3 regions of the Pseudomonas sp. LB3P93 genome follow, and region 1 is predicted to be linked to each of the others. Evidence: predicted binding sites of a transcription regulator. Region 1 holds the regulator's gene; each other region holds the start of a gene.

Region 1 (5,484 bases):
CACCTTGGCCAAGCTTGCGGCCCGCTACGTGCTTAAATATGGCGCGCAAAATATCGCGCTAGTGAGCATGGACAGCTACCGTATCGGTGCTCAGGAACAACTCAAGACCCTGGGCCGGATCCTAAACGTGTCGGTAACTCACGTGGATCCGGGGCAATCGCTGGTGCAGGCGCTGGATCCCTTGCTGCGCAAACGCGTGGTGCTGATCGATACCGCGGGCCTTCAGGCCAGCGATCCGGCACTGCGCATGCAGCTCGAAAGCCTGGCCGGACGTGGCATCAAGTCAAAAAATTATCTGGTGTTGGCAACCACCAGCCAGAAACAGGTTCTAACTGCCGCTTATCACAGTTACAAGCGCTGCGGGCTCGCTGGCTGCATCCTGACTAAACTGGATGAAACGGCAAGTCTGGGCGAGGTGTTAAGCCTGGCGATCAGTCATGAATTGCCGGTGGCCTACCTGACCGATGGCCCGCGGATTCCGGATGATTTGCATCTGCCGCGTCGTCATCAGTTGGTCAGTCGCGCCGTAAGCGTGCAAATGCAAGAAGAACCCAGCGAAGAAGCCATGGCTGACATGTTCGCTGATATTTACCACAGCCCGACCAAGCAGGTTGGCTGAGGTACTAATGAACAGTTTTTGTACCTACATCGATGGTCTGCCATGCATTGTTCAGTTGATGAACGCGCAGCCAGTAATGTGGCCTCCGTCTATGCAAGACAAGGTAAAGAAATAACATGGGCAGCATGCATCCCGTACAGGTGATCGCGGTGACCGGCGGCAAAGGTGGCGTCGGGAAGACTAACGTGTCAGTGAACTTGTCCCTGGCTCTAGCTGAGCTCGGCCGGCGCGTCATGCTGCTGGACGCCGATCTGGGGCTGGCGAACGTCGACGTCCTGTTGGGGCTGACACCCAAACGTACCCTGGCCGACGTGATCGAAGGCCGCTGTGAGCTGCGCGACGTTCTGTTGCAGGGCCCCGGCGGCATTCGCATCGTCCCGGCCGCGTCCGGCACACAGAGCATGGTTCATCTGAGCCCGGCCCAACACGCCGGCCTGATCCAGGCCTTCAGCGATATCGGCGACAACCTCGACGTATTGGTGATCGACACCGCTGCGGGTATTGGTGACTCGGTAGTCAGTTTCGTTCGCGCAGCGCAAGAAGTCTTGCTGGTGGTGTGCGACGAGCCGACCTCGATCACGGATGCCTACGCGCTGATCAAACTGCTGAACCGCGATTACGGCATGAACCGCTTCCGCGTCCTGGCCAACATGGCCCAGAGCCCGCAGGAAGGTCGCAACCTGTTCGCCAAGTTGACCAAGGTCACGGACCGCTTCCTCGACGTCGCCTTACAATACGTCGGTGCGGTGCCTTACGACGAAAGCGTGCGCAAGGCCGTGCAGAAGCAACGTGCAGTCTATGAAGCGTTCCCGCGTTCCAAGTGCGCCCTGGCGTTCAAGGCGATCGCGCAGAAGGTCGACACCTGGCCGCTGCCTGCCAACCCGCGTGGGCACCTGGAGTTTTTCGTCGAGCGCCTCGTGCAACAGACCGCAGGACCCGTCCTATGACAGCCAGTGGCTACAACCTCTACAAGAAGTCGGCACGTGACGCGCAGTACGAGCTGATCGAGCGTTACGCGCCACTGGTCAAACGCATTGCTTACCACTTGCTGGCGCGTCTGCCGGCCAGTGTCCAGGTTGAAGACCTGATCCAGGCCGGGATGATCGGCCTGCTAGAAGTATCGACCAAATACGACGCCAGCAAAGGCGCGAGTTTCGAGACGTACGCGGGCATTCGAATCCGCGGCGCGATGCTCGATGAAGTACGCAAGGGGGACTGGGCGCCACGTTCGGTTCACCGCAATACCCGCATGGTCAGCGACGCAATTCGCTCGATTGAAGCTAAAACCGGTCGTGACGCTAAAGATCATGAGGTTGCGGCCGAACTCCAATTGAGTCTCGACGATTATTACGGGATTTTGAACGACACCCTGGGCAGCCGGTTATTCAGTTTCGACGATCTGTTGCAGGACGGCGAACACGAAGGGCTGCACGAGGATGGCGCGAGTGCTCATCTTGAGCCGTCACGCGATCTGGAAGATGAACGCTTCCAGGCAGCGCTGGCGGACGCGATTGCCAATTTGCCGGAGCGTGAGCGACTGGTGTTGGCGCTGTACTACGACGAAGAGCTGAACCTCAAGGAAATCGGTGAGGTCCTGGGGGTCAGCGAATCTCGGGTCAGCCAGTTACACAGCCAGTGCGCGGCCCGTTTGCGGGGGCGTTTGGGGGAGTGGCGAGCGCGCTGAAGGCAGTGTGGGGACACTGCGAACGAGGCCGGTGTGGTGTTGAACTGCACCGGTCGCGATCTGTTGTGCTCCAGACAGTCATCGAGTGCATTGCCGGATTGATTGAAATGGCGCGTCCAGGTGCTGGGCGCGTTTAAGACTGCTTGGAGGTCGAATTGGACAAGAACATGAAAATCCTCATCGTTGATGACTTCTCAACGATGCGGCGGATCATAAAAAACCTGTTGCGTGACCTTGGGTTCACCAACACGGTCGAGGCCGACGATGGCACTACTGCCATTCCGGTTCTCAACAGCGGGAGCATCGACTTTCTGGTAACGGACTGGAACATGCCTGGCATGACCGGTATCGATCTGCTGCGTCACGTGCGCGCCGATGAAAAGCTCAAGCACTTGCCAGTGCTGATGGTGACTGCTGAAGCCAAGCGCGAGCAGATCATCGAAGCGGCCCAGGCCGGTGTAAACGGCTATGTGGTCAAACCCTTCACGGCCCAGGCGTTGAAAGAAAAAATCGAGAAGATTTTCGAACGCATCGGTTGATCCACTGCGCCACGGGGGAGCTATGGAGCATAAAGAATCTTCACTGGGCGATTTTGAATCGACCCTGAAAAAACACGCGGTCGAACTGGTCGAAAGCCTTGAAAAAGGCAGGTTCGGCGACGCTGTGCAACTGATCCATGAGCTCAATCAGACCCGTGACCGCGGCCTGTATCAGGAAGTGGGCAAGCTCACTCGCGAGCTGCATAGCGCGATCGTCAATTTCCAGATTGACCCGAACATGCCGCAAGCCGAGGAAGTGTCCCAGATCACGGACGCCACCGAGCGCCTGGGGTATGTGGTCAAGCTGACCGAGGCCGCTGCCAACCGCACCATGGACCTGGTGGAGAATTCCACACCGCTGGTCAACAGCCTGAGCGAAGAAGCCCAGGCGTTGAGCACGGATTGGGGGCGGTTCATGCGTCGCGAAGTCGGGGCTGAAGAGTTCCGCGAACTGGCTCGGCGCGTCGACGGTTTCCTGACACGCAGCAGCGAAGACAATCGCACGGTGTCGAGCAACCTCAACGACATTCTGCTGGCCCAGGATTACCAGGACCTCACCGGTCAGGTGATCAAGCGCGTGACCCAATTGGTCACCGAAGTTGAAAGCAACCTGCTCAAGCTCGTGCTCATGGCCAGTCAGGTAGACCGCTTTGCGGGTATCGAACATGACCGTGATGCGATGCTCGCTGAAAAAGATCCGCAAAAACATCTCTCTCAGGGTGAAGGTCCGCAGATTCATGCCGATAAAAGAGAAGACGTTGTGTCCGGTCAGGACGATGTGGACGATTTGTTATCCAGCCTAGGATTTTAGAGTTTTAGCATTTTAGGTTTTTTAGGTTTTTAGACCTCAGGAGCACCCCCTTAATGAGCTTCGGCGCCGATGAAGAGATCCTTCAGGATTTCCTGGTTGAGGCCGGCGAGATTCTAGAGCAACTGTCCGAACAGCTGGTCGAGCTTGAAAGCCGACCGGATGATGCGGATTTGCTCAATGCAATTTTTCGCGGTTTTCACACTGTAAAAGGGGGCGCCGGCTTCCTCCAGCTCAATGAGCTGGTGGAGTGCTGTCACATCGCCGAGAACGTGTTCGACATCCTGCGCAAGGGTGAACGTCGCGTCGACTCGGAACTTATGGACGTAGTTCTCGAAGCGCTGGACGCGGTGAACAGCATGTTCACCGAAGTGCGCGAACGCGGCCCGATTACGGCTGCAACGCCTGAATTGCTCGCGGCACTGGCCCGTCTGGCCGAGCCGCAAACGGCTGATGAATCGGCACCGGTTGCCGAAGTGGTCGAAGCACAGGCCGCTGAAGAATCGGGTGACATCACCGATAACGAATTCGAACAACTGCTGGACTCGCTGAACGCCGTCAAGGCTCAAGCCGAAGCGCCGGCAGTTGCTCCTGTGGCTGCCGCTGATTCCGCAACCAGCGACGAAATCACCGATGCCGAGTTCGAGTCGTTGCTCGATCAACTGCACGGCAAAGGCCAGTTCGCCGTCGACGCGGTGGCGGCACCCGCTGCACCGGCTGCCCCGAAAGCGGCAGGCGACAGCTCCGACATCACCGACGACGAATTCGAAGCATTGCTCGACCAGCTGCACGGCAAAGGCAACTTTGCGGTGGATGCGCTGGAATCGGCCATTGCCTCCGTACCCGCTTCGGCTGCGCCAACCGCCAAAGCGGCTGGCGGTGATCTGATCTCCGATCACGAGTTCGAATCGCTGCTCGACGAACTGCACGGCAAAGGCAAGTTCACCGAAGTCGGCACAGGCACTGCGGTGGCTGCTCCAGCCGCCAAGGCTGCTGCGCCGAAACCGGTTGCCAAAGCCCCCGAGCCGAAAGCCGAAGCGCCGAAACCAGCTGCTGCCGCTGCGCCGGCTCCGGCCCGCGCACCGTCCGCTCCGCCACCGGAAAAACCGGCCAGCGAAGCCGAGACCACCGTGCGGGTTGATACCGCGCGTCTCGACGAAATCATGAACATGGTCGGCGAACTGGTTCTGGTGCGTAACCGCTTGGTCCGTCTGGGCCTCAACAGCGGCGACGAAGCCATGTCCAAGGCCGTGTCGAACCTCGACGTGGTCACGGCCGACCTGCAAACCGCGGTCATGAAGACCCGGATGCAACCGATCAAGAAAGTCTTCGGGCGCTTCCCGCGTCTGGTTCGCGACCTGGCTCGCCAGCTCAAGAAAGAGATCAACCTGGAGCTGGTCGGCGAAGAAACCGACCTCGACAAGAACCTCGTCGAGGCCTTGGCCGACCCGTTGGTCCACTTGGTGCGCAACTCGGTCGACCACGGTATCGAAGAGCCGGCCGAGCGCGAGGCGATGGGCAAGCCACGCAGCGGCAAAGTGATTTTGTCCGCTGAACAGGAAGGCGACCACATCCTGTTGTCCATCTCCGATGACGGCAAGGGCATGGACGCTGATGTTCTGCGCGGCATCGCCGTGAAGAAAGGCTTGATGGACAAAGATGCGGCGGACCGCCTCAGCGAGTCCGACTGTTTCAACCTGATCTTCGCCCCGGGGTTCTCGACCAAGACCGAGATCTCCGACGTGTCGGGTCGTGGCGTGGGCATGGACGTGGTGAAAACCAAGATCGCCCAGCTCAACGGCACCATCAATATCTACTCGACCAAGGGCAAAGG
Region 2 (5,484 bases), 3.3 Mb from region 1:
GTTGTTCCACGATGCATGCACTGCGTTGTAACGGGGCTCACTTAAAATAAGGGCTTTTTGCGCAACTTCAAGCCATTCGTGGCAGAAGTTACTCGTTGATTTAATGGGTAAAGCGCTCGCAAAGCAATGGGTCGGGTGCACGTGGTGCTTTCTGCTACCATGGCGGCTCTGTTACTTCAGGTGTCTGATCATGGCATTTCGCCCTCTCACGGCCAGAGCACCCGCCGTTCTGCTTCGCGAAGCCAAGCCGTTGAAAGCCATTTTCAGCCACGCTCAACGCCTGGGTCATTTACAACGTCTGCTCGAAAGCCAGTTGCAGCCTGCTGCGCGCGAGCATTGCCATGTGGCCTCGTGGCGCGAAGGCAGTTTGTTGCTGATCGTCACCGACGGTCATTGGGCCACCCGCCTGCGTTATCAGCAAAAGCGTCTGCAACGCCAGTTACAAATGTTCGACGAATTCGCCAGCCTGACGCGGATTTTGTTCAAAGTGCAGCCGCCGACCGTCCAGCAAGGGGCGGCGGGCCATACCATCAGTTTGTCGACCGACGCGGGCGCAACCATTCAGGCCACGGCCGACGGGATCAGCGATCCGAATCTGCGGGCGGCGCTGGAACGCCTTGCGGCGCACGCCAAACCCAAAATCTGAAATTGATATTTCACCTGCCGATCGTTCCCACGCTCTGCGTGGGAGTGCCTCTTGTGACGCTCTGCGTCACGCTTTGGGACACGGAGCGTCCCTTGCTGCATTCCCACGCAGAGCGTGGGAACGATCAACTCACTAACGGCGTTTGCTGCCGCCGAGCAGCGAGCCCATCAGACCGCGTACCAGCTGTCGGCCCAATTGATTGGCCGCCTGGCGCATCGCCGATTTCAGCGCCTGCCCCGCCGCTGTGCCGAGGAATTCCCCGGCCTTGTCGGTGAAACTTGGCTCTTCGGCCGCCGGCTTGCCCGGAGCGGCTTCAGGCTCTGGGGCCAACCCTTTGCGGCCCATCAATATTTCATACGCCGATTCCCGATCAACAGGTTTGTCATACCGCCCCTTGAACGGCGACCCGGCGATCAGCATCGTGCGTTCGGTTTCGGTCAACGGCCCGATCCGCGATTGCGGCGGTGCGACCAATACACGCTGGACCATCTCCGGCGTGCCCTTGTCCTGCAAGGTGCCGACCAGCGCCTCGCCGATCCCCAGCTCAGTCAGCACCGACAAGGCGTCGAACGCCGGGTTGGGCCGGAAGCCTTCCGCCACCGCTCGCAGGGATTTCTGCTCCTTGGCGGTGAAGGCGCGCAAACCGTGCTGGATACGCAGGCCGAGCTGAGCCAGCACGTCATCCGGCAAGTCGCCCGGCGATTGCGTGACGAAATACACGCCCACACCTTTGGAACGAATCAGCCGCACCACCTGCTCCAGGCGATCCTGCAAAGCCTTGGGCGTGCCGGCAAACAACAAATGCGCTTCGTCGAAAAACAGCGCCAGCAGCGGTTTGTCCGAATCGCCACGCTCCGGCAGTTGCTCGAACAACTCAGCCAGCAACCACAGCAGGAACGTCGCATACACCTTCGGCGCTTCGTGTACCAGACGACTGGCATCCAGCAAGTGAATACGTCCACGACCATCGGCCGTCGGTTGCAGAATGTCTTCGAGTTGCAGTGCCGGTTCGCCGAACAGCGCTTCGGCGCCTTGTTGTTCCAGGGTCGCCAGACGCCGCAACAGCGCCTGACTGGAACCGGTGGTCATCAACGCCGCGTCGTCCCCCAGCAATTCGGGGTTGTCACGCAGGTGATTGAGCAGCGCCTTCAGATCCTTGAGGTCCAGCAGCAACAGCCCTTCGCGGTCCGCCACCTTGAACGCGGCATACAGCGCCGACTGCTGACTGTCGGTCAACTCCAGCAGGCTGCCGATCAGCAACGGCCCCATTTCACTCAAGGTCGTGCGCAATGGATGACCGGATTGACCGTGGATGTCCCACAAGGTGACCGGATACGCCGCAGGCTTGTGGTTCAGCCATGGCATCCCGGCGATCCGCTCGGCGATTTTGCCTTGAGGATTGCCGGCGGCGCCCAGGCCACACAGGTCGCCCTTGATGTCTGCCGCGAACACCGCCACGCCAGCGTCGCTGAACGCTTCAGCCAGGCGCTGCAACGTGACGGTTTTACCGGTGCCGGTAGCGCCCGCGACAAGACCGTGACGGTTCGCCAGGCGCATGGCCTGAGAGACAGGCTGGCCGGCAAGGTCAGCGCCGATAACGAGTTGCGATGAGTCAGGCATTTTGTCACCCATGGTTAATCTTTGATCCTGCACGGCCGATACAAATAGTTGTAAGACCAATCCGAAAATAGCGTCGGTAATTCCCTAAGGAGAGGATGGAAATATCAGCTTTTTTCAACATTGCCCATTTTGCGTGCCTTTATAAAAGCACGCTCAGGACATTAAGACCTTAGCGGAACCCCAAGCCATGAACAAAAACCTGCGCTTCAGCCATAAAATTTTGCTTGCCGCCGCCCTCATCGTCATTGCCGCCTTCGCCTCGTTCACACTGTACAACGACTACCTGCAGCGCAACGCCATTCGCGAAGACCTGGACAATTACCTCAATGAGATGGGAGACGTCACCGCCAACAACATCCAGACCTGGCTGGCCGGTCGTATCCTGCTGATCGATAACCTTGCTCAAAACATAGCCATCAATCCTGAACAGTCCAACGTCGCCAGTCTGCTTGAGCAGAAAGCCCTGACGTCGACCTTCATGGCGTCCTACCTGGGCGATGCCACCGGCAGCTTCACGATTCGCCCGGACGCAAAAATGCCCGCTGGCTTCGATCCACGGGTGCGCCCTTGGTACAAAGGCGCCGAAAGCAGCAGCACGGCGACCCTGACCGAACCCTATATCGATGCGGCCACCGGCCAGACCATCATCTCCATCGCCAGCGCCTCGAAAAAGGCCGGACAAAGCGTGGGCGTGGTGGGCGGCGACTTGAGCCTGCAAACCCTGATCGACACCCTCAGCGCCCGCGACTTCTCCGGCATGGGCTATGCCTTCCTGGTCAGCGCCGACGGCAAGATCCTGGTGCACCCGGACAAAGCCCTGGTGATGAAGTCCCTGAGCGAGGCGTACCCGAAAAGTACCCCACGTATCAGCAGCGACTTCAGTGAAGTAGAAGTCGACGGCAAGACCCGCATCGTCACCTTTACCGCGATCAAAGGCCTGCCATCGGTCAACTGGTACATCGGCCTGTCGATCGATAAAGACAAAGCCTTCTCGATGCTCAGCGAGTTCCGCGCCTCGGCGGTCGTCGCGACCATTATTGCCGTGGCGATCATCATCGCGCTGCTGGGCATGTTGATCCGCATCCTGATTCAGCCGCTGCACGTCATGACCCGCGCCATGGCGGACATCGCCGACGGCGAAGGCGACCTGACCAAGCGCCTGACCATTGAAAACAACGACGAATTCGGCGTCCTCGGCACCGCGTTCAACCGTTTCGTGGAACGTATTCACGGTTCGATCCGTGAAGTGTCCTCGGCCACCGGCCAGGTCAACGAAGTCGCGCTGCGGGTGGTCGCCGCTTCGAACTCGTCGATGTTCAACTCCGACCAGCAAGCCTCGCGCACCAGCAGCGTGGCCGCAGCGATCAACCAGCTTGGCGCCGCCGCTCAGGAAATCGCCCGCAACGCCGCCCAGGCGTCCAGCCAGGCCAGCGATGCCCGCAGCCTCGCCGAAGACGGCCAGCAAGTGGTGGATCGCAGCATCAAAGCGATGAATCAGCTGTCGAGCATGCTCAGCGCTTCGAGTACCAACATCGAATCGCTGAACAGCAAAACCGTGAACATCGGGCAAATTCTCGAAGTGATCACCAGCATCTCCCAGCAAACCAACCTGCTGGCGCTGAATGCCGCCATCGAAGCGGCCCGTGCCGGTGAAGCCGGACGGGGTTTTGCGGTGGTGGCGGACGAAGTGCGCAACCTGGCGCATCGCACGCAGGAATCGGCGCAGCAAGTGCAGACCATGATCGAGGAGCTGCAAGTCGGCGCCCGTGAATCCGTCAGCACCATGAGCGACAGCCAGCGCCACAGTCAGGACAGCGTGGAAATCGCCAACCTGGCGGGCGAGCGGTTGAACAGCGTGACGTTGCGTATCGGTGAGATTGACGGGATGAACCAGTCGGTGGCGACGGCGACCGAGGAACAGACGGCCGTAGTCGAATCGATCAACGTAGATATCACCGAGATCAACACGCTGAATCAGGAAGGTGTGGAGAACTTGCAGTCGACGTTGCGGGCTTGCTCGGACCTTGAGCAGCAGGCGGCGCGTCTGAAGCAGTTGGTGGGTAGTTTCCGTATCTAGCGTCTGAACTGGCCTCTTCGCGAGCAAGCCCGCTCCCACATTTGACTGCATTCTTTCTGAAAGAACGCGGTTAAATGTTTGAGCGGGCTTGCTCGCGAAGGCGGCTGGTAATACACCGCAAAAACCTCGCTGATCCCCCCGCCACAAAACCCCAACCGAACATCTATCCTTCATAAAGGTCAACCAAGGGAGAACAACGGACCGGAGGAATGCTCATTGTGCATATCGCGGACATAACCATGTTCTACGCCCCTGCCAGCGGAGGCGTGCGCACGTATCTGGATGCCAAGCACCGTCGCCTGAGTATCAAGCCAGGCATTCGCCACAGTTTGCTGATCCCGGGTGCACACCTGAGTGAACAGGATGGCGTTTACACCGTTCCAGCCCCGGCCCTGCCTTTCGGCAAGGGTTATCGTTTCCCCCTCCGCCTGGCTCCATGGCGAAATGTCCTGCAAGACTTACAGCCCGATCTGATCGAAGTCGGCGACCCTTACCTCACCGCATGGGCTGCTCTGGATGCGCGTCGGCAACTGGATGTGCCGGTGATAGGGTTTTATCACTCGGACCTGCCGCTGCTGGTCAGTAACCGAATGGGCAATTGGGTGACCCCGAATGTCGAAGCGTATGTCAGCAAGCTGTATGGCAACTTCGACCGGGTGCTGGCGCCGAGTCAGGTCATGGCCGACAAGTTGATCGGTCTGGGGGTGAAGAATGTGTTTGTGCAGCCGCTGGGCGTCGATCTGCAAATGTTTAATCCCGGCGCAAGGGACAGCGGCTTGCGGGCCGAACTGGGCATCGATGAAAACACCCACCTGCTGATCTTTGCCGGCCGAGGCTCCAAGGAAAAGAACTTGCCGGTCCTGCTCAGCTGCATGAAGCGTCTCGGGCCTCGTTATCACCTGCTGTTGGTCGGTTCGTCGATGCCCGCCGGGTTGCCGGACAACGTTACCGTCATCGAGGAGTTCTGCCCGGCCACGCAGGTCGCGCGGTTGATGGCCAGCGCTGACGCGTTGGTGCATGCCGGCGATCAGGAAACGTTCGGCCTGGTGATCCTCGAAGCGATGGCCAGCGGCATTCCGGTCGTGGCCGTGGCTGCCGGGGCCTTTCAGGAAATCGTGACCGATCAATGTGGTCTGCTCTG
Region 3 (5,484 bases), 1.4 Mb from region 1:
AACATGCCGATCTGCGCCAGCCAGGCCATGCCGTCGAGCATGTGCAGAATACCGTGGCGGCTGCGCACCGGACGATTGCCGATCACCAGGCCGCAGAGGTAGACCGCGAGGAAACCGCTGCCGTGCAGGGCGTTGGTCAGGGCGAAGACCGCCAGGCCGCCGGCAATCACCAGAATCGGGTAGAGACCGTTGGCCAGGTTGATGCGATTGACCAATTGCAGCATGACCCAGCCACCGCCGAGGCCGATGACGGCACCGATGCCGAACTCACGCACGAAGTGGGCAAGCAGACTCCAGTGCAGGCCGGTCTGGCCGCTGGCGAGCATGTCGATCAGGGTGACGGTGAGAAACACCGCCATCGGGTCGTTGCTGCCGGATTCGATTTCGAGGCTGGCGGTGACCCGCTCGTTCAGGCCTTTGCCGCCCAGCAGCGAAAACACCGCCGCGGCGTCGGTGGAGCCGACGATGGCGCCGATCAGCAAACCCTGGATGATGTTCAGGTTGAACAGCCAGGCGGCGACCAGGCCGGTCAGCGCGGTCGTGATCAACACCCCGACCGTGGCCAGCGACAGCGCGGGCCAAAGCGCTACGCGGAAACTCGAGACCCGGGTGCGCAAGCCGCCATCGAGCAGGATCACCGCGAGTGCGAGGTTGCCGACCAGATAAGCCGTTGGGTAGTTATCGAAAATAATGCCGCCGCCATCGACGCCAGCGGCCATGCCCACCGCCAGGATAATCACCAGTATCGGGATGCCGAGGCGGGAGGAAAGTGAGCTCACCAGAATGCTCGCACCTACCAGCAACGCGCCGATCAAGAACAGGCTGTTGATGGTCGTCGCATTCAAAGGCAGTACTCCAGAAAGCTGAAAGGCGGGCACAAACTGACCATGCAGTCTGCGTGCCAGCGATTCTAACCTGTTGAAATGTGATGCTGTCAAAAAGCTTTTGCAGCACGGGGATGATCGTTCCCACGCTCTGCGTGGGAATGCAGCCCGGGACGCTCCGCGTCCCTAGAGCGGACGCAGAGCGTCCGTTGAAGCATTCCCACGCAGAGCGTGGGAACGATCATGGGTGAGGTTATAGGCTGAACCGCCCAACCATGTTGTTCAGGTCCAGCGCCAGTCGCGACAGCTCATTACTCGCCGCACTCGTCTGATTCGCCCCGGTCGCCGATTGCACCGACAAATCACGAATGTTCACCAGGTTACGGTCCACTTCACGGGCGACCTGCGCTTGTTCTTCCGCCGCGCTGGCGATCACCAGGTTGCGCTCGTTGATCTCGACAATGGCGCTGTTGATCGTGTCCAGCGAAAGACCTGCACCGCGCGCGATGTTCAAGGTCGATTCGGCGCGTTCGGTGCTGTTACGCATCGAATCCACCGCGTGCTCGGTACCGCTCTGGATGCTGCCGATCATGCGTTCGATCTCGCTGGTCGATTGCTGAGTGCGATGCGCCAGTGCACGAACCTCATCCGCTACCACCGCGAAACCACGCCCGGCTTCACCGGCACGTGCGGCTTCGATCGCTGCGTTCAATGCCAGCAGGTTGGTCTGGTCAGCCAGGCCGCGAATCACGTCCAGCACCTTGCCGATGTCACGGGATTCATTGGCCAGATCGCCAATCAAGGTCGCCGTGCTCTGCACGTCGGCGCTCATGCGTTCAATGGCGCTGACGGTTTCCTGCACCAGGTCACGACCGTCACCGGCCGAGGTGGTGGCGTTCTTCGAGGCTTCGGACGTGCTCACGGCATTGCGTGCGACTTCTTCCACGGCGCTGGTCATTTCATTGACCGCGGTGGCAGCCTGTTCGATTTCGTTGTTCTGCTGGGTCAGGCCACGGGCGCTTTCGTCGGTGACACTGTTCAACTCTTCCGCCGCGGACGCCAGTTGCGTGGCCGAGCCGGAAATCCGCTGCAAGGTATCGCGCAGCTTGTCCTGCATCTTCGACATGGCCAGCAGCAAGCGGCCGGCTTCATCTTCGCCATCAACGGTGATAGGGCGAGTCAGGTTGCCCTCGGCGATTTCTTCGGCAGCGCTCAGGGCGTTGGCGATCGGCTTGGTGATGCTGTTGGTCAGCAGCCAGGCGAACAGCACGGTCAGCCCGGAGGCGATCACCAGCAAGGTGACAACCAGGTTGAACGCCGAGGAGTACTGATCAGCTGCCTGCTGGTTAAGGTCGACCGCTTGTTGGTTGTTGATCAGCATCAGGCGGTTGAGCACGGCGTTGACGGCTTCAGAGTTGGTCAACAGATCGGTGTTGAGCAAGGTGCGCAGTTCTTCCACCTGGTTGTTGCGCGACAGGCTCTTCATCCGGTCTTCAAGCTGACGATACTGGCCAAGCAACTGCACGTACTGGTCGTAAGCCGCACGCTCTTCAGGGCTGGTGATGAATTTTTCATACTCAGTCTGAGCGGCACGGATCTGTTGATTGCGCTGGTCGAACAGCTCGATGGTCTTTTGCTGAACGTCTGGTTCGCGGTTGGTCAACAGGCGATAGGACAGGACCCGCAGACGCAGCGTCAGTTGGGTGAACTCATCCAGCGCCTTGATGCTCGGCACGCTGCTCTCGACGATGTTCTCACCGGCGCCGCGAATCTTGCTCATCTGGTTCAAGGCAAACACACCCAGAACCAGCATCAAACCGCCAATCAGGGCGAAACCGAGGAACGCCCGCGGTGCGATATTCATATTACGAAGGGACATGCTGTTTACCAAAGTGAGCGCACCCGTGCGGCGCTGAAGCTGACGTATGAATGACTTATCGGTCATACGACTAAAGTCTTGAGGGGCTGCGCGTTTTTGTCGCAGACAGGCCCCGGCGACGAAGTGAAGGAACCAGATTCGCCGATCACAGTCTTTAAAGCTCACGAGGACGGTCTCCCGCCAGGAAAATCAAGGGCTTGCGCCTGAATAACCCTGGCATCCGTGGTGACTTTTCTTTATCGTACGCGCCCTTTGAAAATGCTTGGAAAATCAAAATGTTGGAAGCATCCCTTAGTCAATTGGAACAGCTGGTCAACGACCTGGTGCAACAGAACCAGACGCTGCTCGGCACCAACCAAACCCTGAGTGCAGAACTGGCCCAGGCCAAGGATGAAAACGAAAGCCTGCAACTGAGCCTGATGGAACAGGAAGAGAAACAAGGCGCCACCGCGGCCCGCATCCAGGCCCTGGTTGAGCGCGTCAGCGCCGGCCCGGTCAGCGCATGAATCACGGCGCCGCAGGGGTAAAAGTCGTCTCGATCCTGGGGGAGGACTATTCGATCAAGGCGCCGGCCGGGGAAGAGCAAACCCTGCTGGACGCCGCGATGATGTTGAAAGCTGCCTTGGCCGACACCAAAAGGAAGTACCCGACGCTGATCGGTGATCGCTTGCTGGTACTGGCCGCGATGAATCTGTGCTCCCAGCAGATTGAAATGCAAAAGCAGCACAAGCAGGAACTCGACCGTTACCAAGAGCAAGTCAGCGCCACGGTTGAAGTGATCTCCAAGACGATCAATCAGGCCTGATCGGCTTTGCGCACAACCAAAGAATAGATTGTCGGTTCAGTTGTATACAATCGGCACGGCTGTTGCAGTGTTTCAGCCTCTTATTCTTTGGGGGTGCTCCATGCAGTTCTGGCGACGCAGTATTCAATGGCAGTTGATCCTCAGCATGGGCACCGCCCTGCTGGTCAGCATCCTGATCGTGGTTGGCATTTATACCCTCGTGGTCAACCGTCTCGCCCAGCGCTATCTGGTCGAACAGGCACTGCCGTCGAGCATCGAAGCGATGCGCAACGACATCGAACGAATCCTCGTGCAACCCCTCACCGCCGCCAAGGACATCGCCAGCAACAGCATGGTGCGCGACTGGCTGGCCGGGGGTGAAAACAGTGCCCAGACAGACGCGTTCGTGCAGTATCTGGAAGGCATCCGCGCCGAACACAAAGCCTTCACCGCGCTAATTGTCGGCACGGCTTCAAACCATTACTTCACTGAAAAAGGCCTGGACCGGACCCTCAGCCGCTCCAACCCCAAAGACGCCTGGTTCTACGCATTCCTCGACAGCAACCAGCCGCGCACCCTCAATATCGACAATGACACCGCGACCGGAGAATTGGCGCTGTTCATCGACCTCAAGGTCGAGCAGGCCGGTAAAGTCGTGGGCGTTGCCGGGCTCGGGTTGAGCATGAAAGAGCTGTCGGAGCTGATCCACAACTTCAACTTCGGTGAGCGCGGCAAGGTCTATCTCGTGCGTTCCGACGGTTTGATCCAGGTTCACCCCGAGGCGCAATTCAGCGGTAAACGCACACTTGCCGAGCAAATCGGCGCAACCGCCGCACAAGCGGTCATGGGTCAACTCTCTACCTCCAGAGCGTCTGCCACCAACAGCAGCTTCGTGCGCGATGACGAAGATTATCTGGCATTGAGCCTGCCTCTGCGGGATCTGGGCTGGACCCTGGTGGCCGAAGTGCCGCAGTCGCAGATCTATGCCGAAGCCCGTCGCGCCATGTGGATGAGCAGCGGCATTGGCCTGGCAGTGGCGCTGGTGTGCCTGTTGCTGGTGATATTGCTGGCCCGTGGGTTGGTGCGGCCGATCCGTCAGGTAACAGCCGCGCTGGTAGCCATCGGTAGCGGTGGGGGAGATTTGACCCACCGGTTAGATTCCAGCCGCGCCGACGAGCTGGGTGACCTGGCGCGCGGCTTCAACCGATTCCTGGACAGCCAGCGCGAGATGATTGGCGAAGTGCTGAGCACCAGCGAGCGACTGCGCACCGCTGTCGGCCAGGTGGCGCGGGTTGTGGATAACACCGCGGAACGTTCTGGTCGACAGCAGGAAATGACCGATATGGTGGCCACCGCTGTTCATGAGATGGGCCTGACCGTTCAGGAAATCGCCCAGAACGCAGGTAATGCCGCGGTCGCGTCGCAGAATGCTCGCGATGAAGCCATGCAGGCGCGGGAGGTGGTGGGTGGGTCGATTCGGCATATAGAAAGCATGTCCGATGAAATCGGCATCGCGGCGGGTGCCGTGGGCGAACTGGCCAATCAGGTCGCGTCCATCGATCAGGTACTGGCGGTGATTCGAGGGATCTCAGAGCAGACCAATTTATTGGCACTGAACGCCGCCATCGAAGCCGCACGGGCCGGGGACATGGGGCGTGGGTTTGCGGTGGTGGCGGATGAAGTGCGGACGTTGGCGCGGCGGACTCAGGCGTCCACCGACGAGATTCAGCAGATGATCGGCAGCCTCAAACAGGGCGCGGAGAATGCCGTTTCATCCATGCATTCCGGTCAGGCAGCGACGGGCACCGGAGTCGAGTCGAGCCAGCGCACTGGCGCGTCATTGACGGCGATTACCGGGCAGGTCGAGCGCATCAGCGACATGAACCATCAGGTGGCGACGGCGACGGAAGAGCAGTCGGCGGTGACGGAAGAGATCAACCGCAATGTGCAGGGGATTTCGGATCTGGCTCGGGCGACGGCGGGGGAAGTGAGAGCTT

Evidence for each region. The regulator FliA, encoded in region 1, starts transcription of late flagellar genes. The targets are predictions, from matches to a motif close to CTAAAGTTTNNNNNNNNNNNGCCGNTAA.
Region 2: the regulator FliA is predicted to act here: its motif matches at 2,281-2,308, upstream of ACYZT8_RS23140 (methyl-accepting chemotaxis protein).
Region 3: the regulator FliA is predicted to act here: its motif matches at 2,759-2,786, upstream of ACYZT8_RS01915 (methyl-accepting chemotaxis protein).

What each region holds. Positions count from the first base shown of each region.
Region 1 is NZ_CM142713.1:1,818,550-1,824,033, forward strand. It holds gene flhF (flagellar biosynthesis protein FlhF) at 1-619, shown strand, start outside; gene fleN (flagellar synthesis regulator FleN) at 736-1,566, shown strand; gene fliA (RNA polymerase sigma factor FliA) at 1,563-2,303, shown strand; gene ACYZT8_RS08050 (chemotaxis response regulator CheY) at 2,471-2,842, shown strand; gene ACYZT8_RS08055 (protein phosphatase CheZ) at 2,865-3,653, shown strand; gene ACYZT8_RS08060 (chemotaxis protein CheA) at 3,707-5,484, shown strand, end outside.
Region 2 is NZ_CM142713.1:5,082,234-5,087,717, forward strand. It holds gene ACYZT8_RS23130 (DUF721 domain-containing protein) at 191-646, shown strand; gene ACYZT8_RS23135 (helicase HerA-like domain-containing protein) at 779-2,266, opposite strand; gene ACYZT8_RS23140 (methyl-accepting chemotaxis protein) at 2,454-4,343, shown strand; gene ACYZT8_RS23145 (glycosyltransferase family 4 protein) at 4,553-5,484, shown strand, end outside.
Region 3 is NZ_CM142713.1:424,693-430,176, forward strand. It holds gene ACYZT8_RS01910 (potassium/proton antiporter) at 1-845, opposite strand, end outside; gene ACYZT8_RS01915 (methyl-accepting chemotaxis protein) at 1,078-2,703, opposite strand; gene ACYZT8_RS01920 (hypothetical protein) at 2,979-3,209, shown strand; gene ACYZT8_RS01925 (cell division protein ZapA) at 3,206-3,508, shown strand; partial or broken gene ACYZT8_RS01930 (cache domain-containing protein) at 3,771-4,649, shown strand; gene ACYZT8_RS01935 (methyl-accepting chemotaxis protein) at 4,854-5,484, shown strand, end outside.